2 regions of the Burkholderia cenocepacia genome follow, and region 2 is predicted to be linked to the other one. Evidence: riboswitches for the same ligand, from Rfam matches in the RefSeq annotation. Region 2 holds a riboswitch; the other holds the start of a gene.
What was found. Region 2 has a riboswitch for manganese ahead of SY91_RS07245 (TMEM165/GDT1 family protein). Riboswitches for the same ligand answer to the same signal wherever they lie in the genome.
Positions count from the first base shown of each region.

Region 1: linked by a shared signal. The riboswitch ahead of SY91_RS28045 (sodium:calcium antiporter) and the one ahead of SY91_RS07245 (TMEM165/GDT1 family protein) in region 2 are both predicted to bind manganese.

Region 1 covers NZ_CP060040.1:2,599,988-2,611,457, reverse strand. Annotated here, with positions in the region: gene SY91_RS28090 (TolC family protein) at 1-102, opposite strand, end outside; gene SY91_RS28085 (hypothetical protein) at 99-368, opposite strand; gene SY91_RS28080 (hypothetical protein) at 457-813, opposite strand; gene SY91_RS28075 (heavy metal response regulator transcription factor) at 1,046-1,717, shown strand; gene SY91_RS28070 (heavy metal sensor histidine kinase) at 1,714-3,123, shown strand; gene SY91_RS28065 (MFS transporter) at 3,148-4,356, opposite strand; gene SY91_RS28060 (DUF1289 domain-containing protein) at 4,448-4,633, opposite strand; gene dmeF (CDF family Co(II)/Ni(II) efflux transporter DmeF) at 4,636-5,661, opposite strand; gene SY91_RS28050 (metal/formaldehyde-sensitive transcriptional repressor) at 5,674-5,949, opposite strand; yybP-ykoY riboswitch at 6,066-6,234, shown strand; gene SY91_RS28045 (sodium:calcium antiporter) at 6,303-7,313, shown strand; gene SY91_RS28040 (copper-binding protein) at 7,409-7,777, opposite strand; partial or broken gene SY91_RS28035 (efflux RND transporter permease subunit) at 7,774-10,979, opposite strand; gene SY91_RS28030 (efflux RND transporter periplasmic adaptor subunit) at 10,976-11,470, opposite strand, start outside.
Region 2 covers NZ_CP060039.1:1,533,441-1,544,910, reverse strand. Annotated here, with positions in the region: gene guaD (guanine deaminase) at 1-952, shown strand, start outside; yybP-ykoY riboswitch at 1,089-1,226, shown strand; gene SY91_RS07245 (TMEM165/GDT1 family protein) at 1,305-1,877, shown strand; gene SY91_RS07240 (DUF4136 domain-containing protein) at 1,932-2,642, opposite strand; gene pepN (aminopeptidase N) at 2,830-5,523, shown strand; gene SY91_RS07230 (class 1 fructose-bisphosphatase) at 5,805-6,818, shown strand; tRNA gene SY91_RS07225 (tRNA-Thr) at 7,025-7,100, shown strand; gene SY91_RS07220 (GlsB/YeaQ/YmgE family stress response membrane protein) at 7,726-7,980, shown strand; gene SY91_RS07215 (hypothetical protein) at 8,061-8,222, opposite strand; gene SY91_RS07210 (TonB-dependent receptor) at 8,210-10,570, opposite strand; gene SY91_RS07205 (DUF2946 domain-containing protein) at 10,699-11,088, opposite strand; gene SY91_RS07200 (chorismate mutase) at 11,328-11,432, shown strand.

The DNA of each region.
Region 1 (11,470 bases), on a different replicon from region 2:
GGCGTCGAACCCGCCATCCTTCGAAAACGTCGTGCAGCCCGCGAGGAACGCCAGCGCGATCGCGGCCGCGCCGATCCTCGGTGATATCGCGAGCGTCGTCATCGCGTGGCCCCTCCGTGCGCCGAATGGGGCGCGGCGTTGCCGGTCGTGCGCCCTTTCGCGGGTCGCTCCATCACGTCCCGGTTCAGTTGCTTCCAGCCCGGGCCTGCGTCGTCCCGATACGGCCGGTAGCCGTCGAACGCGGACGTCACGGTGACGTCCGGCACCGACGCGGCGGCGTCAGCCGGATCGGGAAACGGAGTTTGCGCGGGCGCGAGCGACGGCACGAGGGCCGCCGCGCCCAACAGCGCCGCAATGATCAATCGCATGAACATGTCTCGTCGTAAGTCGTCCGGCGCGCCTGATGCGGCCGCCGGAGCGGGTGGCGGATCGCGGCGCATCGGCCGCGGGCAGCGACTAGGCGGGCATCCGGCGCGGCGGCCGGTCGATTCCGCCCGTCAGGAACGACACGCCCCCGGCCGAACGCGGAGGCGCGACGATGGTGACGCCGACGCTCGCCTCGGCGGGCACCGCGGGCGCACTCGACATCCCCGCGCCGAAGCAGCAGGACACGCACGCGGCACATGACGACGCATGCCGCGCGTGATCGCCGTGATCGTGATGGCCACCCTGCGCGGCCGGCATCGCGTGCGACGCCTTTTCCTCTTGCGGCACGGCGACGCCCGGGCACTGCATCGAAACCGCCGCGAACGACGGGATCGACAGGCTCAGCGCGAGCAACACGACGACGAGAAATGTGCGCCAGTACGACATGGATGCGAGATCAGGCAGACAGCGATCGTTAGGGCCGGCGCGTCGCACGACGGCGCGCTCCGGGGACAAGACGGTCGCAGCTTATCGCCGCCCCGGTGACGACGGCATGGCCGAAACATGACCGGCTTTTCATGACAATTCCGTCATCCGCCGGTCATTCTTCACGCACGCGCGCTGCCGTACGCTCCGGCGTTACACTGACCGGCTGGAATCACGGATAGCCTGCCTCACCATGCGGATACTGATAGTCGAAGACGAACCCAAGATGGCGTCATACCTCCGGAAGGGGTTGACGGAGGCGAGCTACACGGTCGATGTCGCGGAAAACGGCCAGGACGGCCTGTTCCTCGCCTTGCACGAGGATTTCGACCTGATCGTGCTCGACGTGATGCTGCCCGCGCTGGACGGCTTCGAGGTGCTCAGGCGGCTGCGCGCGCAGAAGCAGACGCCCGTGCTGCTGCTCACGGCCCGCGAGGCGATCGAGGACAAGGTCGCCGGGCTCGAACTCGGCGCCGACGATTACCTGCTCAAGCCGTTCGCGTATGCCGAATTCCTCGCGCGTATCCGCTCGCTGCTGCGCCGCGCGCCACGCAACGTGCGCGATATCCTGCACGTCGCCGATCTCGAAATCGACCTGCTCAAGCGTCGCGTGCGGCGCGCGGACACTCGCATCGACCTGACCGCGCAGGAATTCGCGCTGCTGCAGTTGCTCGCGGAACGCGAAGGCGAGGTGCTGACGCGCACCTTCATTACGTCGCAGATCTGGGACATGAATTTCGACAGCGACACGAACGTCGTCGACGCGGCGATCAAGCGCCTGCGCGCGAAGATCGACAACGCGTACGAGAAGAAGCTGATCCACACGATCCGCGGCATGGGCTACGTGCTCGAGGATCGTTCGTGACCACGGGCCCCACGTCGTATTCGCTGCTGCGGCGCCTGACGCTCGCGTTCGCCACCGTCGCGGCGCTGGTGTTCGCGCTGACCGGCGCGTATCTCTACCGCTCGTTGTCCGCCGAATTGACGCGGCGCGACGACATCGAGATCTCGGCCAAGCTCAATCAGTTCCTGCAACTCGCACGCGCCAGCGGATCGACGGCCGCGCTGCGCGCCGATCCCGCCGTGTTCCACGACGTGCTGCTGTCGCATCCGGGCGTCTATCTCGGCATCTACGATGCGCAACACCGCCCGCTCGTCGAGCATTCCGACGAAGCCGGCAACACGCTCGCGTCGGTGATCTCGGCCTCGCATCCGACTGGCAACGCCGGCAGCCCGTTCACGTGCGCGCCGCCCGGCATCGGCACGTCGCGCTGCGTGTATGCGCGTGAAACGCTGCCGTCCGGCGAAGCGATCCAGGTCGCGCTCGCGCGCACCGCAACCGATCGGCAATCGCTGCTCGAAAGCTATCGCGTCGACATCTGGCTCGCGGCGGCCGTCGGCGCGCTGCTGGTCGGTGCGCTCGGCTATGCGGTCGCGTCGCGCGGGCTGCGCCCGGTCGAGAGCCTCGGCCGGCAGACGTCGCGCATCGAGGCGCACAACCTGAACGCGCGCCTCGACGCGCGCGGCGGCCCGGTCGAATTGCGCGAGCTCGCCACGTCGGTGAACCGGATGCTCGACCGGCTCGAACGCGCGTTCGTGCGGCTGTCGCAGTTCTCATCCGATCTCGCGCACGACATGCGCACGCCGCTCGCGAACGTGATCAGCTCGTCGCAGATCACGCTGTCGCGCGCGCGCACGACCGACGAATATGAAGCGCTGATCGAATCGAATATCGAGGAATGCGAACGGCTTCAGCGAATGATCGAGAACATGCTGTTTCTCGCCCGTACCGACAATGCGCGGCAGCACCTGAAGACCGCCGAACTCGATGCGGGCAGCGAACTGCGCCGGCTCGCGTCGTATTTCCAGGCGCTGGCCGACGAGGCCGGCGTGCGCATCGACGTGCATGGCGAAGCGCCGGTCGTCGCGGACGCGACGCTGTTCCGGCGTGCGGTGAGCAACCTCGCGTCGAATGCGCTCGAACACGCGGACGCCGCGTCGACGATCGAACTGGCCGTGTCCGTACAAGGCAGCTACACGGTCGTCGAAGTCACGAATCGCGGCGTCGCGATTCCGCCCGAACAGGTCGAGCGGATCTTCGAGCGCTTCTACCGGATCGATTCGTCGCGGCACGGCGCGGCGCGCAACGCGGGGCTCGGGCTCGCGATCGTGAAGTCGATCATGGAGCTCCATCGCGGCAAGGTGGAAGTCGCGAGCCGCGACGGGCGCACGACGTTCGCGCTGTACTTTCCGCGCGGTACCGATAGTTAGGCCATGCGCCGCCGCGTTGAGCGGCTAGCGATCCCGCACCGCGCCGAACGACGTGCGAACGCACACGAGCAACACGATGGTCGCTGCGCTGAATACGGCCCCCGCATAGAACGTGGCGGCGGCGCCCACCTGGTCCCACAGGGCACCCGCGACGACGCTCGATACGAGCGTGACCACGCCGCTGATCAGGTTGAACACGCCGAACGCCGTTCCTCTCAATTCAGCCGGCGCGGCCTGCGCGACCATCGTCGCGAGCAGCCCTTGCGTCATTCCCATATGCAGTCCCCACAGCGCGACGCCGACGAGCACGGTCGGCCAGTGCGCGCCGTGCGCCAGCACGATATCGGCGGCGATCAGCAGCGCGAGCCCGACCACCATCAGCTTCGTGTGGCTCGTCGTATCGGCGAGCTTACCGAACGGGTAAGCGGACAACGCGTACACGACGTTCATCGCGACCATCACGAGCGGCACGAGCGCGACGGGCACGCCGCTGCCCATCGCGCGCAGCACCAGGAACGCCTCGCTGAAACGCGCCAGCGCGAACACGCCGCCGACGGCCACGACCCACCAGTAGCGGGCGCCGAGTTGCGCGACGACCTCGCGGCGAACCGGATTGACGCGCTTCTCGCCCGGCGCACGTGCCGGCTCGTCAATACCGACCGCGAGCAGCGCCACGGCGAGCACGCCGGGGATCACGGCCAGCCAGAACGCGAGGCGGAAATCGTCGCGCCACATCAGCATGATGACGACGGCCAACAACGGCCCGAGGAACGCGCCCACCGTGTCGAGCGACTGACGCAACCCGTACGCGGCGCCGCGCAGGTGAACGGGCGTCACGTCGGCGACGAGCGCATCGCGCGGCGCGCCGCGAATCCCCTTGCCGACGCGGTCGACGATCCGTGCCGTGACCACGACGCCGATCGTCGGCGCGATCGCGAACAGCGGCTTGCTGAGCGCGCCGAGCGCGTAGCCGGCCACCGCGAGCCATTTGCGATTGCGCAGATAGTCGCTCAGCGTGCCGGAGAATACCTTGACGACCGGCGACGTCGCCTCGGCGATCCCCTCGATCAGGCCGATCGTCGTCGCGCTCGCACCGAGCCCCGCCATCAGGAACATCGGCAACAGGCTGTGGATGATTTCGGACGACACGTCCATCAGCAGGCTGACACAGCCGAGCACCCACACGCTGCGCGGAATCTGCCGAAGAATGCCGGTCGATGAGTCGGTCTGCATGGGTCGTCCCCGGTTCAGGAATCGTGACGCTGAATGCCTGTGATGCTACTGCAGTCCCGTGACACGATCGCGGGTTGCGCGTGCACCCTCGTTATTCCACCGCGTCGCGCCGCAGCTTCGCCTGCCGGCGCGTGCGGTCGTTGAGGATCTGGTGCCGGCGATGGTCGGTCAGCTTCTTCCAGTCGCGCGCCTCGTCGCGGGTGCGCAGGCAGCCGACACAAAAGCCGGTGCGGCCGTCGAACGTGCACAGCTCGATACACGGCGATTTCACGGCCACGATCAGGCGGCCTTCGCGGGCGTCAGCACTTCGACGGTCACGTGCGACACGCCGTCGAAGCCCGCGACCAGCGCATGATAAAAGCGCACATCGCGCGCGGCGTCGCCCGATTCGACCGACACGATCGCGCTCATGTGCCCCGGCCCCACGCGCCACACATGGAGATCGTTGACCTTGTCGCCGAGCGCCTCGATCGCGCGGCGCACGTTGTCGGTCAGCTTGCGATCGACGTTGACGTCGAGCAGGATTCCGCCCGTATCGCGCATCAGCCCGTACGCCCAGTTGGCGATCACCAGCGCGCCGACGATGCCCGCGAGCGGATCCATCCAGACCCATCCGAACGCGCGAGCGAGCAGCAGGCCGACGATCGCCAGCACCGACACGGCCGCGTCGGCGATCACGTGAACGTAGGCCGACCGGATGTTGTGGTCGCGATGCGCGGCCGAAGGCGAACCGTGAGCATGATGCGCGTGGTGGGCGTCGTCGTGGTCATGATCATGGTCGTGGTCATCATGGTGGTCGTGCCCATGCGCATGATGATGGCCGTGACCATGCCCGTGATGATGATCGCCACTCAGCAGCCATACGCTGGCGAGGTTGACGGCCAGCCCCAGCACGGCGATCGGAATCGCTTCGTCGAAGCGAATCGGCACCGGCGCCAGCAGGCGCGCGATCGCCTCGTAGCCGATCAGCAACGCGATCATCGCCAGCACGATCGCGCTCGTGAAGCCGGCCAGGTCGCCGAGCTTGCCGGTACCGAACACGAAGCGCGGATCGTCGGCGTGCCGGCGCGCATAGGTATAGGCCAGCGCGGCGATCAGCATCGCGCCCGCATGCGTCGACATGTGCAGCCCGTCCGCGACCAGCGCGAGCGATCCGAACAGCGTGCCGCCGACGATCTCGGCGATCATCATCGCCGTGCACAGGCCGATGACCATCCACGTCTTCCGCTCGTTGCGCGCATGGGCGGCGCCCAGAAACGCGTGACTGTGCGCGCCGCCGGCCGCCGGGCTCTTGAATTCGTTCATGTTCCGATCCGCTTACTTGAAATAGCTGTGGACGACCTCGATCAGCTGCTCGGTCGCGCTGCCTTCGTGCGCATCGGGCGTGTCCGCATCGACGAGATGCGACCGGATGTGGTCTTCCAGCACGACCGCCAGCAGGCCGTTCATCGCGCCGCGGCAGCTCGTGATCAGTTGCAGCACGTCGTTGCAGTCGCGCTCTTCTTCCAGCGCCCGCTCGATCGCCTCGACCTGTCCCTTGATACGGCGCACGCGGTTCAGCAGCTTCTGTTTTTCGCGAACGGTATGACTCATCGATGGCTCCTGTATAGGGTAGGGGAGTATATCTCCTAAGCGCTGCCCCTATAGGGCGGAGGGGTATATTTTTTCGAGACGAAGGCTTGTCGAAAGAAAACCGCTCGGCTAGACTGCTTTCCGTCTTTGGGGAGTAGCCTGCTTTCCGTCTCCCGGAAAGCGAACGCGTCAACACACTCGGCCTGCGGCCGTGGCGCGTTCAGCCTGATCGGCTTGGCGAGACCATCGGCACATCGCGTCGTTCCTGGTCGGACGTCGGCGGATGTGTCATGGTTCGTCAGCGTCCGACCACGGAGTCCCCATGTTCCTCCCCCTCGCTTCCCTCACGCCACCGCTGCCCGCGGAGGTGTCGCATGACTTTCATGTTCGTCGAACTCGCGTTCATGCTGATCGTCATCCTCGTCGCGGCCGAAGTCTTCACCAATGCGCTCGAACATCTCGGCGAACGCCTGAAGATTTCCGAAGGCGTGACCGGCTCGCTGTTCGCGGCCGTCGGCACCGCGCTGCCCGAAACGATGGTGCCGCTGCTCGCGCTCGCCGGCGGCACGTCGAGCCAGGCCGTGAACGAGGAGATCGGCGTCGGCGCGATTCTCGGCGCGCCGTTGATGCTCGTGACGCTCACCACGTTCCTGATGGCGCTCGCCGTGATCCGCTCGCGCGGGCCGCGCGGCACGATCGCGCCCGAACGCACGGGCTTCGTGCGCGACATGAACACCTTCCTCGCCGCCTTCTCGCTGGCGACCGTCGCGATGTTCGTCCCGCATCACAACTGGGCCGTGCGCGCGCTGCTCGCCGCGATGCTAGTCGGCCTCTACGTGATGTACGTCGTGCTGACGTTCCGTGCGTCGACCCGGCTCGTCGATGCCGGGCACGGCACCGAGGCGCCGCACGCGATGTTGCTGTCGCGCATCGGCCTGCCGACCAACCTGGCGACGATCGTGCTGCAACTGCTGATCGGCGTCGCGCTGCTGGTCGGCGGGGCGAAGGGCTTCATTCGCGGCGTGGAAGGCGTGTCGCACGTGCTCGGCGTGTCGGCGCTGCTGCTGTCGCTGATCATCGTGCCGATCGCGACGGAGCTGCCGGAGAAGGTCAACAGCGTGCTGTGGATTCGCCGCGGGAAAGACACGCTCGCGTTCGGCAACATCACCGGCGCGATGGTGTTCCAGGGCACGCTGCTGCCGGCGATCGGCATCATGCTGACGCCGTGGGAGCCGCGCCCCGAAGTGCTGACCGGCGTGATCATCACGCTCGCGGCGGCGGCGTGGCTGCGCGTCAATGCACGCACGCGCGGGCTCGCGATCTGGGCATTGCTCGCGAACGGCGCGGGGTATGCGGGGTATCTGGCGGTGACGCTGGCGCGCTAAACGCCGGTCGGGCGCGCCGGCCGACCAACACGTCGGCGCGGCGCGCTTCACGGCGCCGCATGCAGGCGGCGGCTGCGACGCCCGCATCCCGACGATCAGGAACCCTTGACGAGTTTGACGATCGTCAACGTGCCGTCGACCTTCTCGATCCGCACCTTGACCTTGTCGCCCGCATGCGCCTGCGCGAGCATCGCCGCATCCTTCGCCTTGAACGCCATCGTCATCGGCGGCATCCCGACGTTCTGCAGCGCGCCGTGCTTCAACGTGATCTTGCCGCTCGCGGCATCGACCTTCTTCACTTCGGCGTCGGTCAGCGCGGCATTCGATTCCGCCGCACCGTCCGACGACATCTTCATGCCGGACATGTCCATGTTCGACATCTCGCCGGCGGCAAGCGCCGGTACCGCGAAAGCACTCAGCGCGACGACAGCGGTTGCAGCAGCGATCAATTGATTCATCTTCATCGTGATTCTCCGGTGGGAAGGGATGGCACGTTCGTGCCGGAAGGAACTGCATCGGAATGCCGCGCTCGGCCAGCGCTTCGCGCACGACGGCGCTGCAGCAGAAGCCACGCGGCGGGAATGACGAACATCGACAGCAGCGGCGCCGTGACCATGCCGCCGACCATCGGCGCGGCGATGCGCTGCATGACTTCGGAACCGGCGCCGTGGCCGATCATGATCGGCACGAGGCCGGCGAGCACGACGGCGACCGTCATCGCCTTCGGCCGCACGCGCAGCACCGCGCCTTCGCGAATCGCGTCGAGCAGCAACGCATCGGTCAGCGGTTCGCCGGCATCGAGCCGGCGCTGCAGCGCGCCCTTCAGGTACAGCAGCATCACCACGCCGAATTCGGCCGCCACGCCCGCCAGCGCGATGAACCCGACCGACGTCGCGACGGACACCGCATGGCCGAGCACCCATACGAGCCAGAATCCGCCGACCAGCGCGAACGGCACCGTCGACATCAGCAGCAACGCGTCGGCCGCCGAATCGAACGTGACGAACAGCAGCACGAAGATCACGACGAGCGTGACGGGCACGACGGTGCGCAGCGTCGCCGCCGCGCGTTCGAGATACTCGAACTGTCCCGACCACGCGATCGAATAGCCGGGCGGCAACGCGACCTGCCGCGCGACGGCCTGCTGCATCGCACGAACCGCCGTGCTCAGGTCGACACCGCGGAGATCGACGTACACGTAGCCGGACAGCCGTGCGTTCTCGCTGCGGATCATCGGCGGCCCGTCGGCGATCGCGACACGCGCGACGTCGCCGAGGCGAATCTGCGCGCCGCGCGCGGTGACGACCGGCAGTTGCCGCAGGTTCTCGAGCGAATCGCGGATCTCGCGCGGATAGCGGATGTTGATCGGGAAACGCTCGCGCCCGGCGATCACTTCGCCGACGTCCTCGCCGCCGATCGCCGACGACACGACCGACTGGATATCCGTCACCGACAGCCCGTAACGCGCGGCGGCGAGCCGATCGATGTCGACGTCGACGTAGCGGCCGCCGTTCAGCCGCTCCGCGAGCGCGGACGTCACGCCCGGCACGCGCTTCACGGCGGCCTCGACCTGCGTCGCGATCGCGTCGATTCCCGTCAGGTCCGGCCCGGAAATCTTCACGCCGACCGGCGTCTTGATCCCGGTGGACAGCATGTCGAGCCGGTTGCGGATCGGCGGCACCCATACGTTCGACAGGCCCGGCACCCTCACCGTCCGGTCGAGTTCGTCGACGAGCTTCTCCGGCGTCATGCCCGGCCGCCATGTGCTGCGCGGCTTGAAGCGGATCGTCGTCTCGAACATCTCGAGCGGCGCGGGGTCGGTCGCGGTATCGGCTCGGCCCGACTTGCCGAACACAGTGTCGACCTCGGGCACGGTCTTGATCAGCCGGTCGGTCTGCTGCAGCAGCTCGCTCGCCTTGTCCGCCGAGATGCCCGGCAGCGCGGTCGGCATGTACAGCAAATCGCCTTCGTCGAGCGGCGGCATGAATTCGCCGCCGAGCCGCGACAACGGCACGGCCGTCAGCACGAGCGCGACGACCGCCACGCCGATCGCGGCCCACGGGCGCCGCAACGTCGCTTCGAGCAGCGGCCGGTACAGGCGGATCAGCACGCGATTGATCGGGTTCGCGTGCTCGTGCGGAATGCGGCCGCGCACCAGATAGCCCATCAGCACCGGCACCAGCGTCACCGACAACCCGGCGGCCGCCGCGATCGTATAGGTCTTCGTGAACGCCAGCGGCGCGAACAGCTTGCCCTCCTGCCCTTCCAGCGAAAACACCGGAACGAACGACAGCGTGATGATCAGCAGCGAGAAGAACAGCGCGGGCCCGACTTCCGCCGCCGACGCCGCGACGAGCTCCCAGCGACGCGCGACCGTGAGCGGCTCGCCCGGATGCGCGTGGTCGTACGCTTCCAGATGCTTGTGCGCGTTCTCGATCATCACGATCGCCGCGTCGATCATCGCGCCGATCGCGATCGCGATCCCCCGAGCGACATCAGGTTGGCATTCACGCCCTGGTAGCGCATCACGATGAACGCGGCCAATACGCCGAGCGGCAGCGACAGGATCGCGACCAGCGCGCTGCGCAGATGGAACAGGAACACCGCGCAGACGACACCGACGATGACGAATTCCTCGATCAGCTTGTCCGTCAGGTTGTCGACCGCGCGCGCGATCAGTTGCGATCGGTCGTAGGTCGTGACGATCTCGACGCCGGCAGGCAGCGAACGCTTGAGGTCGGCGAGCTTCGCCTTCACCGCGTCGATCGTCGTCAGCGCGTTCTTGCCCGAGCGCATCACGACGACACCGCCCGTCACTTCGCCCTGCCCGTTCAGTTCCGCGATACCGCGCCGCATCGCCGGGCCGACCTGGATGCGTGCGACGTCGCCGAGCAGGACCGGCGTGCCGGTGTCGTCGGTGCGCAGCACGACGTGACGGAAATCGTCGAGCGTGCGCAGGTAGCCGGACGACCGCACCATGTACTCCGACTCGGCCAGCTCGACGACCGAGCCGCCGGATGCCTGGTTGGCCTTGCCGAGCGCCTCCGCGACCGCCGCCTGCGTGATGCCGTATGCGCGCAGCTTGTCCGGGTCCAGCACGACCTGGTACTGGCGCACCATGCCACCGATGCTCGCGACTTCGGAGACGTCCGGCACGGCCTTCAGTTCGAACTTCAGGAACCAGTCGTTGAGCGCGCGCAACTGGCCGAGATCGTGACGGCCGGTGCGATCGACGAGCGCGTACTCGTATACCCAGCCGACGCCGGTCGCATCGGGCCCAAGCGACACGGTCGCGCCCGCCGGCAGGCGGCTCTGCACCTGGCTCAGGTATTCGAGCACGCGCGAGCGCGCCCAGTACGGATCGGTGCGGTCGTCGAACAGCACGTAGACGAACGCGTCGCCGAACGACGAGTACGCACGCACGGTTTTCGCGCCGGGCACGCCGAGCAGCGTCGTCGTCAGCGGATAGGTCACCTGATCCTCGACGACCTGCGGCGCCTTGCCCGGATACGACGCCTTCACGATCACCTGCGTGTCCGACAGGTCGGGCAATGCGTCGAGCGGCGTCTGTCGCAGCGAATGCACGCCCCATGCCGCGAGCAGCACGGTGGCCAGCAGCACCAGAAACCGATGATGGACGGACCAGTGAATGAGGCGCGCGATCATCGCTCACCTCCCTGCGGCTCGACCTTCGTCAGCCGGTAGCCGTCGTCAGTCTGCGTGAACGCGAAACGCACGGTCTGCCCCGGCTTCACGTCCGGAAACGCGTGCGCCGACGGCTTGCCGAACGCCATCGTCATCGCGCCCCAACCGAGCGCCGGCACCGGCTGATGCGAGAACGTGATGTCGTCGGCCGTGACTTTCTCCACCTTGCCGGTGGTTTCGTAGACCGGCGCGCTTGCCGTCGCGGACGACGCGGCCGAGCTTGCGCCTGCCGCCCGCTCGAGCCGCGGCAGCACGCTTTTCAGGCTGGCTTCCGAATCGATCAGGAACTGCCCCGATGCGACAACCGTGTCGCCTTCGTTCAGCCCGCCGAGCACTTCCGTGTCGCCGCCGACGTCGTTGCCGACCGTCACCGACACCGGCTGAAGCCGGCCGTCGCCGAGCTTCGCGATGACGATCGTGCGCCGGCCGGTCGCGATCACGGCCTCGGACGG
Region 2 (11,470 bases):
CGCGTGCGGCACGACGAGCGCACTCGTCTACTGCACGGTGCACAAGCAGTCGGCCGAGGCGCTGTTCGCGGCGAGCGACGCGCGCAACCTGCGGATGATCGCGGGCAAGGTGCTGATGGACCGCAACTGCCCCGAATTCCTGCGCGACACCGCGCAATCGGGCTATGACGACAGCGCCGAGCTGATCGACCGCTGGCATGGCAAGGGCCGCCAGATGTACGCGCTCACGCCGCGCTTCGCGCCGACGTCGACCGAGGCGCAGCTGGAAGCGTGCGGCGAACTCGCGCGCCGCCATCCGGACGTGTTCGTGCAAAGCCACGTCGCGGAAAACGTCGACGAGGTGAAATGGGTGGCCGAGCTGTTCCCCGGCCATCGCAGCTATCTCGACATCTACGACCGCTACGGGCTGCTGCGTCCGCGCGCGGTGTACGGTCACTGCATCCATCTCGACGACGAGGATCGCCGCCGGATGGCCGAGACACGCACCGTCGTCGCGCACTGCCCGACATCCAACTTCTTCCTCGGCAGCGGCCTGTTCGACTTCGACAAGGCCGGCGAACATGACGTGCCGGTCACGCTCGCGACCGACGTCGGCGGCGGCACGTCGTTCTCGATGCTGCAGACGATGAACGAGGCGCACAAGGTCGCGCGGCTGTCGGGCCATCACCTGACCGCCACGCGGATGTTCTGGCTCGCGACGGCCGGCGCCGCGCAGGCGCTCGATCTCGCCGACACGGTCGGCACGCTCAAGCCGCGCACCGAAGCCGACTTCGTCGTGCTCGATCCGCAGGCGACGCCGCTGCTCGCGCGCCGCACGAAGCGCGCGGAGTCGCTCGAGGAACTGCTGTTCGCGTTCGCGCTGCTCGGCGACGACCGCGCGGTGTACCGCACCTATGCAGCCGGCGAACTCGTGCACGAGCGCGGCGCCGCGCGCCGCCCGGCCGCCGCGTAACGTCCGCGGGTTGCCCGCGGGTGCCCGTCCGGCATGCGCGGCCGCTTGGCCGCCGTGCATGCCGGCAATCGAAACCCTCCGGTACGCGGCACGGCGGCCTGGCCGCTTTCCCGCGCGCAACGGGCCATGCTAGAATTCGCCGCTCATTGGGGAGTAGCCGCTCCGCTCGATGTCCCGTGCCCCCGGCGCGCATCGTGACGGAGGCGTCCGTCAACAGACTTGGCCGTTCGGCCATGGCGGCCGCAGCCACGTTGGCCTGGCGAGACCGATGGTTCACTGCGCGCCGCATCAGGGCCCGGCGCGCGGCGGATCGTCGCTCGCACGCACAACAACGGCCCGTGGAACCCCATTCGTGTCTCAAGCCTTCCTGATCTCCACCGGCGCCGTCGCCCTCGCTGAAATCGGCGACAAGACCCAACTGCTTTCCCTCGTTCTGGCCGCGCGCTATCGCAAGCCGGTGCCGATCATTCTTGGCGTGCTCGTCGCGACGCTCGTCAACCACGGTTTCGCCGGCGCGCTCGGTGAATGGCTGGGCGTGCTCGTCACGCCGTCGATCATGCGCTGGGCGCTCGCGTTCTCGTTCATCGCGATGGGGCTGTGGATCCTGGTGCCGGACAAGCTCGACGAGGACGAGGCCAATGCGACCCGCTCGCGGCTCGGCGTGTTCGGCGCGACGCTGGTCGCGTTCTTCCTCGCGGAAATGGGCGACAAGACGCAGATCGCGACCGTCGCGCTGGCCGCGCGCTTCCAGGATTACATCGGCGTCGTGGCCGGCACGACGTTCGGGATGATGCTCGCGAACGTGCCGGCGATCCTGCTCGGCGACCGTTTCGCGCACCGCCTGCCGACCAAGCTCGTGCACGGGATCGCGGCCGTGCTGTTCGTCGTGCTCGGCGCGCTGGCGCTGCTGGGTATCGGGGTCTGACAGACAGGGAGGTGGCTGGCGCGGCCGGACAGCCGCGCCGAGTTGGCCGTCGCGCTACTTCGCGACGGCCGCGCCCGATGCGGGCGCGGCCGGCACCGCGCGCTCGTTGGCGGCCGGCGCCGCCGGGCCGCCGCGCTTGTCGACCGGCAGCCGGATCGTGCGGACCGCGCCGTTCGACAACGGGAAATCGGCGAGCGCGCTGCGCGCGAGGAACGGCATCGCGTACAGCAGCGTGCCGTTGTCGCCGGTCGTGCGCGCCGACACGTTGTAGACCTCCTTGCCCGTCGCACGCTCGGTGATGCGGATGCCCAGCGTGTAGTCGAACACCTGGTAGGTCTGCGCGACATAGCCGGCCGGCATCGGCCCCCAGGGGCCCCACGGACCCCAGGGACTCCATGGCCCGCCCCGCCAGTACGGCCCGGGTCCCATGAACCACGGGTCATAGTAGACCGGCTGCGGCACCGTCACGAGATCGCTGCCGACCGCATAGGTCAGCCCGACGAGATAGCGTGCCTGCGACTGCGGCACCTGTCGGAACGCATACGCGGACAACTCGTTCGCAACGATCGGCTCGTAGGTCGACTGTTCGATGCTGTTCTTCTGCGCATCCGTGCGCGTGAACGCATAGGTGCGGGTCGCGTCGCTGCCGCTCCAGTCGGAGAAGGCCGTGACCTGGGTGGTCACGTAGCTGGTGCAGCCCGTCAGCAGCGCGACGCACAGCGCCGCCGCCCAGCCCGCACCGCGAAAAATCCATTCGCGTTTCATGTTGATCCTCGTCGATCCGTCACCCGTTCGTCGCACCGCGCGAAGCACAACGGGATGCCGATAATACGCGGACTCCCGGAAGCGGTAAAAAGTTCGCCCGGCACGCAGCCGCAAGCCTTTGTACAATGGCCCGGTTCGCCTGGCCCGCGCAACGGGCCCGTCCCCCACTCCACCGATCTCGACGACCATGTCCGACAACGCCTCCTCCACCGTGATCCGCCGCGCCGACTACACGCCGCCGGCCTTCCTCATCGATTCCGTCGCACTCGAATTCGATCTCGCGCCGGCCCGCACGATCGTCAGGAATACGATGCGCGTGCGCCGCAATCCGGATGCCGCGCCCGCGCCGCACCTGGAGCTGATGGGCGAGGCGCTCGAATTCCTCGGCGCGCGGCTGGACGGCGCGCCGCACGGCGCGGTGCGCGCGCACGAGCACGGCCTGACGGTCGAGAACGTGCCCGACGCGTTCGAGCTGACGCTCGAAAGCGCGTGCGCACCCGACCAGAATACGACGCTGTCGGGCCTGTACGTGTCGAGCGGCAACTTCTTCACGCAGTGCGAAGCCGAAGGCTTTCGCCGCATCACCTACTTCCTCGACCGCCCCGACGTGATGGCGTCGTACACCGTCACGCTGCGCGCCGACAAGGCCGCGTACCCGGTGCTGCTGTCGAACGGCAACCTCGTCGATTCGGGCGACCTGCCCGACGGCCGCCACTTCGCGAAATGGGAAGACCCGTTCCGCAAGCCGAGCTATCTGTTCGCGCTGGTCGCGGGCAAGCTCGTCGCGATCGAGGAAACGATCACGACCGGCTCCGGCAAGGAAAAGCTGCTGCAGGTGTGGGTCGAACCGGCCGATCTCGACAAGACGCGACACGCGATGGATTCGCTGATCCACTCGATCCGCTGGGACGAAAAGCGCTTCGGCCTCGAGCTCGATCTCGACCGCTTCATGATCGTCGCGGTCGGCGACTTCAACATGGGCGCGATGGAGAACAAGGGGCTCAACATCTTCAACACGAAGTACGTGCTGGCGAACCCCGAGACCGCGACCGACACCGATTTCGCGAACATCGAGTCGGTGGTCGGCCACGAGTACTTCCACAACTGGACCGGCAACCGCGTGACCTGCCGCGACTGGTTCCAGTTGAGCCTGAAGGAAGGCCTGACGGTGTTCCGCGACCAGGAGTTCTCGGCCGACATGGCCGCGGGCGACGACGTCGAATCGGCGGCCCGTGCGGTCAAGCGCATCGAGGACGTGCGCGTGCTGCGCCAGTTGCAGTTCGCCGAGGACGCCGGCCCGATGGCGCACCCGGTGCGCCCGGAGAGCTACGTCGAGATCAACAACTTCTACACGATGACCGTCTACGAGAAAGGCTCGGAAGTCGTGCGGATGTACCAGACGCTGTTCGGCCGCGACGGCTTCCGCAAGGGGATGGATCTCTACTTCAAGCGCCACGACGGCCATGCGGTGACCTGCGACGACTTCCGCCACGCGATGGCCGACGCGAACGGGCGCGACCTCGCACAGTTCGAGCGCTGGTACAGCCAGGCCGGCACGCCGCGCGTGTCGGTGCGCACCGCGTACGATGCGGCCGCGCGCCGCTACACGGTCACCCTCGCGCAAGGCTACGGCGACGCGTCGCCGGCCGCGCGCGAAACGCAGCAAGGGCCGCTGCTGATCCCGTTCGCGATCGGCCTGATCGGCCGCGACGGCCGCGACCTGCCGCTGCGTCTGGACGGCGAAGCCGCCGCCTCGGGCACGACGCGCGTGCTCGAATTCACCGACACCGAGCAGACCTTCACGTTCGTCGACGTGCCGGAAGCGCCGCTGCCGTCGCTGCTGCGCAACTTCTCGTCGCCGGTGATCGTCGAGTACGACTACAGCGACGACGATCTCGCGTTCCTGCTCGCGCACGACAGCGATCCGTTCAACCGCTGGGAGGCCGGCCAGCGCCTCGCGACGCGCGCGCTGCTGACGCTCGCCGCGCGTGCCGCCGCCAACGCGCCGCTCACGCTCGGCGAGAACTTCGTCGCCGCGTTCCGCCGCGTGCTGACCGATGAAAGCCTGTCGCCGGCATTCCGCGAACTCGCGCTGACGCTGCCGTCGGAAACCTACCTCGCCGACCAGATGGCCGAGGCCGATCCGGCTGCCGTGCATCGCGCGCGCCAGTTCGTGCGTCGCCAGCTCGCGACCGCGCTGCGCGCCGACTGGCTCGCCGCGTACGAGCAGCACCAGACGCCCGGCGCCTACGAGCCGACGCCGGAAGCCTCGGGCCGCCGCGCGCTGAAGAACCTCGCGCTCGCGTATCTCGCCGAACTCGAGGACCCGGCCGATGCCGTGCGCCTCGCCACCGCCCAGTACGACGCGGCGAACAACATGACCGATCGCGCGGCGGCGCTCGGCGCGCTGCTGTCCGCGGCCGCGGCGGGCGCGAACGAACCGGCCGAGAAGGCGCTCGACGACTTCTACCGTCGCTTCGAGAAGGAAGCGCTCGTGATCGACAAGTGGTTCGCGATGCAGGCGGCGCAACGCGGCACGCCCGCGCAGCCGACGCTCGCGAAGGTGCGCAAGCTGCTCGCCCACCCCGCGTTCAATCTGAAGAACCCGAACCGCGCACGTTCGCTGATCTTCAGCTTCTGCGCGGCGAATCCGGCCCAATTCCACGCGGCCGACGGCTCGGGCTACGCGTTCTGGGCCGAACAGGTGCTCGCGCTCGACGCGATCAACCCGCAGGTCGCGGCACGCCTCGCGCGCTCGCTCGAACTGTGGCGCCGCTTCACGCCGGCGCTGCGCGACCGGATGCGCGACGCGCTCGAACAGGTCGCTGCCGGCGCGAAATCGCGTGACGTGCGAGAGATCGTCGAGAAGGCGCTCGCGTAACTCGCGCGTTCGACCTGTCGCGTCCGCACGCTCGAGCCGGTGCCGCTTCCCGCGGCGCCGGCTTTTTATTGCACGACCACGGCTGTAACCGCACCCAATCGCGGGGTCGGACCGCTCGGACGGGCTGCGCGACCAAGCGCGCCCCGCCCGGCGTCGCCGCCCGATACCGCGCCGATTCGGTGGCCGGGCCATGTAACCGGACGAAAAAAGCCGGCGGCACCGAAGGCGCGACGGGTAAAATTGCGGCCATTCAAGGATTCTTTGGCCTTTCGGAGTCTGTCATGTCCATTGCCCGCCGCACCACGCTGTCGAAGTTCCTGATCGAACAGCAACGTGAGACCAACAACCTCCCCGCCGACCTGCGCCTGCTGATCGAAGTCGTCGCCCGCGCGTGCAAGGCGATCAGCTACAACGTGTCGAAGGGCGCGCTCGGCGACGCGCTCGGCACCGCCGGCAGCGAGAACGTCCAGGGCGAAGTGCAGAAGAAGCTCGACATCCTGTCGAACGAGATCCTGCTCGACGCGAACGAATGGGGCGGCAACCTCGCCGCGATGGCGTCGGAAGAAATGGAAACGTTCTTCCCGATCCCGGCGAACTACCCGCGCGGCGAATACCTGCTCGTGTTCGATCCGCTCGACGGCTCGTCGAACATCGACGTGAACGTGTCGATCGGCACGATCTTCTCGGTGCTGCGCTGCCCGGACGGCAAGCAGGCGACCGAGGAATCGTTCCTGCAGCCCGGCACGGAGCAGGTCGCCGCGGGTTATGCGGTGTACGGCCCGCAGACGGTGTTCGTGCTGACGACCGGCAACGGCGTGAACTGCTTCACGCTCGACCGCGAAGTCGGCTCGTGGGTGCTCACGCAGAGCAACATGCAGATCCCGGCCGACACGCGCGAATACGCGATCAACGCATCGAACGCACGCCACTGGTACGACCCGGTCAAGCGCTATGTCGACGAGCTGAACGCCGGCAAGGACGGCCCGCGCGGCGACAACTTCAACATGCGCTGGATCGCGTCGATGGTGGCCGACGTGCACCGGATCCTGAATCGCGGCGGCATCTTCATGTACCCGGCCGACAAGCGCACGCCCGATCGTCCGGGCAAGCTGCGCCTGATGTATGAAGCGAACCCGATGTCGTTCATCGTCGAACAGGCGGGCGGCGCGGCGACGACCGGTACGCAGCGCATCATGGAAGTGCAGCCCACCGGCCTGCACCAGCGCGTGCCCGTGTTCCTCGGTTCGAAGAACGAAGTCGAGCGCGTGACCGGCTATCACGACGAAGCAAAATAATTGCACTGCAGCACTGGACGAGGGTGCGAGACATCAGTACAATCGCGCCTTCGCGATGTGGCCCTAACGGGTCGCGTCGCAGTGAAGTGAAAGCGGAAAGTCCGCCGGATCGAAGGTTTCGCGAAGCAGCCGCAGCAAGCTGAAAAAATTTCGCAAAACCTATTGCCAAGGTCGCGGATTTCACCATATAATTTCATTTCTCTGCTGCCGGTGTAGCTCAGTTGGTAGAGCAGCGCATTCGTAATGCGAAGGTCGTAGGTTCGACTCCTATCTCCGGCACCAAGATATAAAGGCCTGACAAGCATCGCTTGTCAGGCCTTTTCTCTTTTCCGTCGCCGAAATCCTGCAGTCCCTCGGCGACGCACTGTCCCATCACACAGCCCACGACCTTCGCGTCCGCGTTCGGCAACCGCATGCGCACGTTGTCCGTCGCGATCATCGTGGCGGCACATTGTCTGCGCAACCCCGCCGACACCTCCGCACGACATTTCCCCCATTCACGCCCGTCGATCGCATCGGCCGCCCCTCGCGGTACGCGGCGGCACGACCTCCCGCGGCCATGACGATGAAGACCGGCTGCTCGACGTGACCAGCGCATGCAACGGCATCCTCTATCTCGTGCAGCCGACGGCCCGTGCTCGCCCCCGGCACGACGCACACGCAGGCGACATGGCCGTCACATCGATCTCACGCTCACCATGCATCGCACGCACACGAATCGTGCCGTACCCAGACAAATCCCCTGGAAAATCTGCTTAAGGGTGCATAACATTACTTAACGATCCTGACCCGTCTATCGCGTTACATTGCGTGGGCGGCGCGACGGCCGCATGCCGCTTTCAACCCGCTTGCGGCGTGCGACAGCCGGTGCCCGGTCATTTCGACTCAACCCAAGGAGAGGACCACCATGACTCATGGCTTGATTATGTGGCTCATCATCGGCGCGATCGCCGGTTGGCTTGCCGGCTTGCTCGTGAAGGGCGGCGGCTTCGGGCTGATCGTCGACATCATCGTCGGGATCGTCGGCGCGGTGATCGGCGGCTGGCTTGCCGGGCTGCTCGGCATCAGCATCGGCAGCGGCTTCATCGGCTCGGTGATTGTCGCGGTCATCGGCGCGGTGATCCTGCTGTTCGTGATCCGGCTATTCAGGCGAGCGGCCTGACGTTTCTCTCCACGCGCCTTCGGGCGCGTTTTCGCATCGGGCGCGGCGCACAGCCGGTTCGCCGCGCGCCACCGGCTCCGTCAGCGCTTCGCGTGCCGCCACCTGCCGTCGAGCACGTCGGCCTTCAGCAATCCGCCGCGCGCTTCATGCACGCCATCGCGCCCGATCCACACGGGGCGCGACATCGCCTCTCGCCATCCCGCATCGAGCGCCGCCCGCGGCCTCGATTTCACAGCGACCATTTCAGTTCTCCATAGAACGTGCGGCCCGGATACGGGTGGAACGTGTAGTAGCGGCGGTCCGTCACGTTGTCGATGCCGGCCGACGCGGTCCAGTGACGATCGAAGCGGTAGCGCGCCTTCAGATCGACGACCGTGAATGAACTCGTGCCGCCGTAGACTTCCGGATTCACGTCGCTGTTGTCGAGCGTGTTGAACTGGCGGCCCGAGTAGCGCACGCCGACGCTCGTGAGCCAGTGCTCGTCGAAGCGATACGACGCGAGCAGGTTCGCGCGCATGCGAGGAATGCGCGGGAAACGCGAACCGACGTAGGCCGGGTTCGCGGCATCGGCGAGGATCTGCGCGTTGCTCGCCGATACGTTCGCGTCGAGATCGAGCCCGCGCACCCCGACGTTCTCGCCGCTGAACGCGAGTTCGACGCCGCGCACGCGCACGCGGTCGACGTTCGAGATGTTGGTGACGGTGGTCGCGCCCGACACCGTCGTCTGGCTGTAGATCGAGTCGCGCAGATCGCTCTGGAACACGCTCGCGCGCACGACGCCGACGCCCACGTCGCGTTCGGCCGTGAAGTCCCAGTCGATCGCCTTCTCCGGCCGCAGGTTCGGGTTGTTGTTGACGATCGCGTTGTTCGAAATCGTGCCCTGGAACAATTCGCCGACCGTCGGGAACCGCGTGCCGGTCGCGAACGACAGCCGGAAGCGCCAGACCTCCGTCGCGTCCCACTGCAGCGCGACTTTCGGCGACAGCGCGTTCGCGCCGCGGTCCGCATAGCCGAGCGTGCCGCGCGCATTGCCGAGCGCGCCGCCATACGCGTTCCAGCGCTCGTAGCGCAGCCCGAGCGTCGCGAGCCAGCGCGGCGCGAAACGCCACGCGTCCTGCCCGAACAGCGCCTGCGTGCGCGTGTCGCCGCGATAGACGCTCGCGAGCGACGTGGTCGGGCCGGCCAGCCAGTCGGCCGTGTTGTACGTGACGTTGCGCAGGAAGTAGTTGTCGTAGTGATAGCCGAACGTGAACGTATGACCTTTCACTGCCGGCGCCTCGGCCTTCAGGTCGAGCGTGCGCCAGCCGGTGCCGTCGCCCTGGAACAGCGTGCCCGCCCCACCCTGCACGGTCGAGGCCGCGCGCAGCACGTCGCGCGACACGTCGTACGCGGACACGACGCCCGACAGCCGCCAGCCGGAATCGAGCCGGCCGTTCAACCCGAGCGCGTACAGCCAGTTCTCCTGGTCGCCGCGCTGCGGCGCGAACGCATTCGGCGCGACCGTCATATTCTGGCCGCCGATCGACACGTTGCCGCCGTAGACGGGATTGCCCGTCGCATCTCGCATGAAGGTCTCGCCGTGCTGCCGGTAATGGTTCTCCCAATGCCCCAGCGTCAGCGTCGCATCGACGTGATCGGTGAACGCATAGCCCATCCGGACCGTCTCGTTGAGCTGTTCGGTCCGCTCGATCGTCTGCGCGCCGACGATGGTCCGTGGCTTGCCGTTGGGGCCGATATCCGTCGCGGCGCCCGTCACCGGCACGGCGGCACCCAGTTTCGGGTTGTAGGCCGAATTGGGGCTCGCGTACTGCATCGGCTGGCCGTTGTTTTCCAGCCGGTCGAGCGACAGCGCGAACCAGAACCGGCCGACGCGGTTCGCGATCCGCGCCGTCTGGTGATTGCCGCCGAAGCTGTCGGCAAAGCCGTAGCCGTCGTGGTAGCGCTGCGTAAAGAACTGCGTCGACAGCGACGCCTCGAGTTGTTCCGGGCGGCGCGTGGTGAGCAGCACGGTGGAGCCGATCGCGTTGCCCGGATAGAGCGCGGAAAAGGGGCCATAGAGCACGTCGACGCGCGCGATGTCGTCGGGCGGAATCAGCGACCAGCGCGGCGGGTATGCATAGCTCGACCCGAGCAGGTTCGACAGCAGCACGCCGTCCGCATAGACAAGCCCGCGCGCGCTCTGCAGTTCGTTGAAGTCGCGACCCGCGAATATGCTGTTGCGGTCACCGATATAGCGCTTGCGGACCATCAGGTTCGGCGCGTACTTCAGCGCGTCCTCGGTGGTGACGTTGGTGTGCGCATCGATCTGCTCGCGCGTGATCGACGTGACGACGGCCGGCGTATCCGGGTCGACCGGTTGACGCTGCGCGGTCACGCTGACGGCGGTCAGCGTATCGCCGGCCGGTGCGGACGCTGCCGCGACACCAGCGGCAGCCGGCGCGGCGGCGGGACGATCGACGCCACCGCCGCGGGTGGCCTCGGCGCGTACATCGTCGGTCGAAGTCGCGTAAGCGGCGGGCCATGCGAAAGCGGCCGCGCAGGCGAGCGCGAGCCGGCCGCGCGAGGGCCGCGCGGCAAAGGTGAACGACATGAGTGAGTTCCTGAAAACGTGAGCGGACGCCGCCGGACACAGGGGCGCAAGCCGCGCACGAACGGCGCGACGCGCGGACCGGGGCCGCGGGCGGCTCGCGCGCCACCGGGGCGCGCGGACGACATCAATCAGACCGGAACGTTTTCAGGCGGGGCGCGCGGCTGCGCGAGACGGATGCCCTTGCGGGGCACATCGGAAACGACCGGCGCGGCCACCCGATACGCGAACGTGCGCACGAAGCCCGGCAGCGCGGGCAGGCTCGTGCCGAGCGCGACGTTGGCCGCGAAGCCGGGGCAGTACACGCAATGCGGGACGCCGGCATGGTCGAGCGACGACGTGTCGCGGTCGTCGCCCGCTTGCGCGAGCACGACCTGACGCGCGCCCGCTGCACTGCACAACTCGAGCGTGAGGGTGCCGGAGCCGCTCGACGCGAGACGCGCGTAGCCGACGACGGGCGACAGTACGTTCAGTACCAGCGCCAGCCATACGAGGCCGATCCATCGCGTCGTTCGTCTCATCGCGGTCCAGGAAAAAGTGCGCGCAAGTATAACAAGCGGCCCGATTGTTGCCGATCGCGAAGCGGCAATACCGGGCATCGCACTTCGCGTCGGAGCGCATGTGCCGTTAATACAACAGAGACAAAATCTAACGATTCGCCGCTGGCATAAATTCGAGCGCGAGGTTGATAATCATTGAACCTGCTGGAGAAACGATCATGGACGAAAGACCAACTCGCATGCCACCGCCCGAGCAAGTGATGAGCCCGGATCCGGAACCCGTCGGCGTGGAATTCCTCGCCGAATTGCCTGAACACGTTCGGGCATTCTTCGACGAGCAGCACAAGCTGTACGCGCCGAAGTGAACGTCAGTCCGGTTCTGTAACCGCCGCGTGTCGATCCT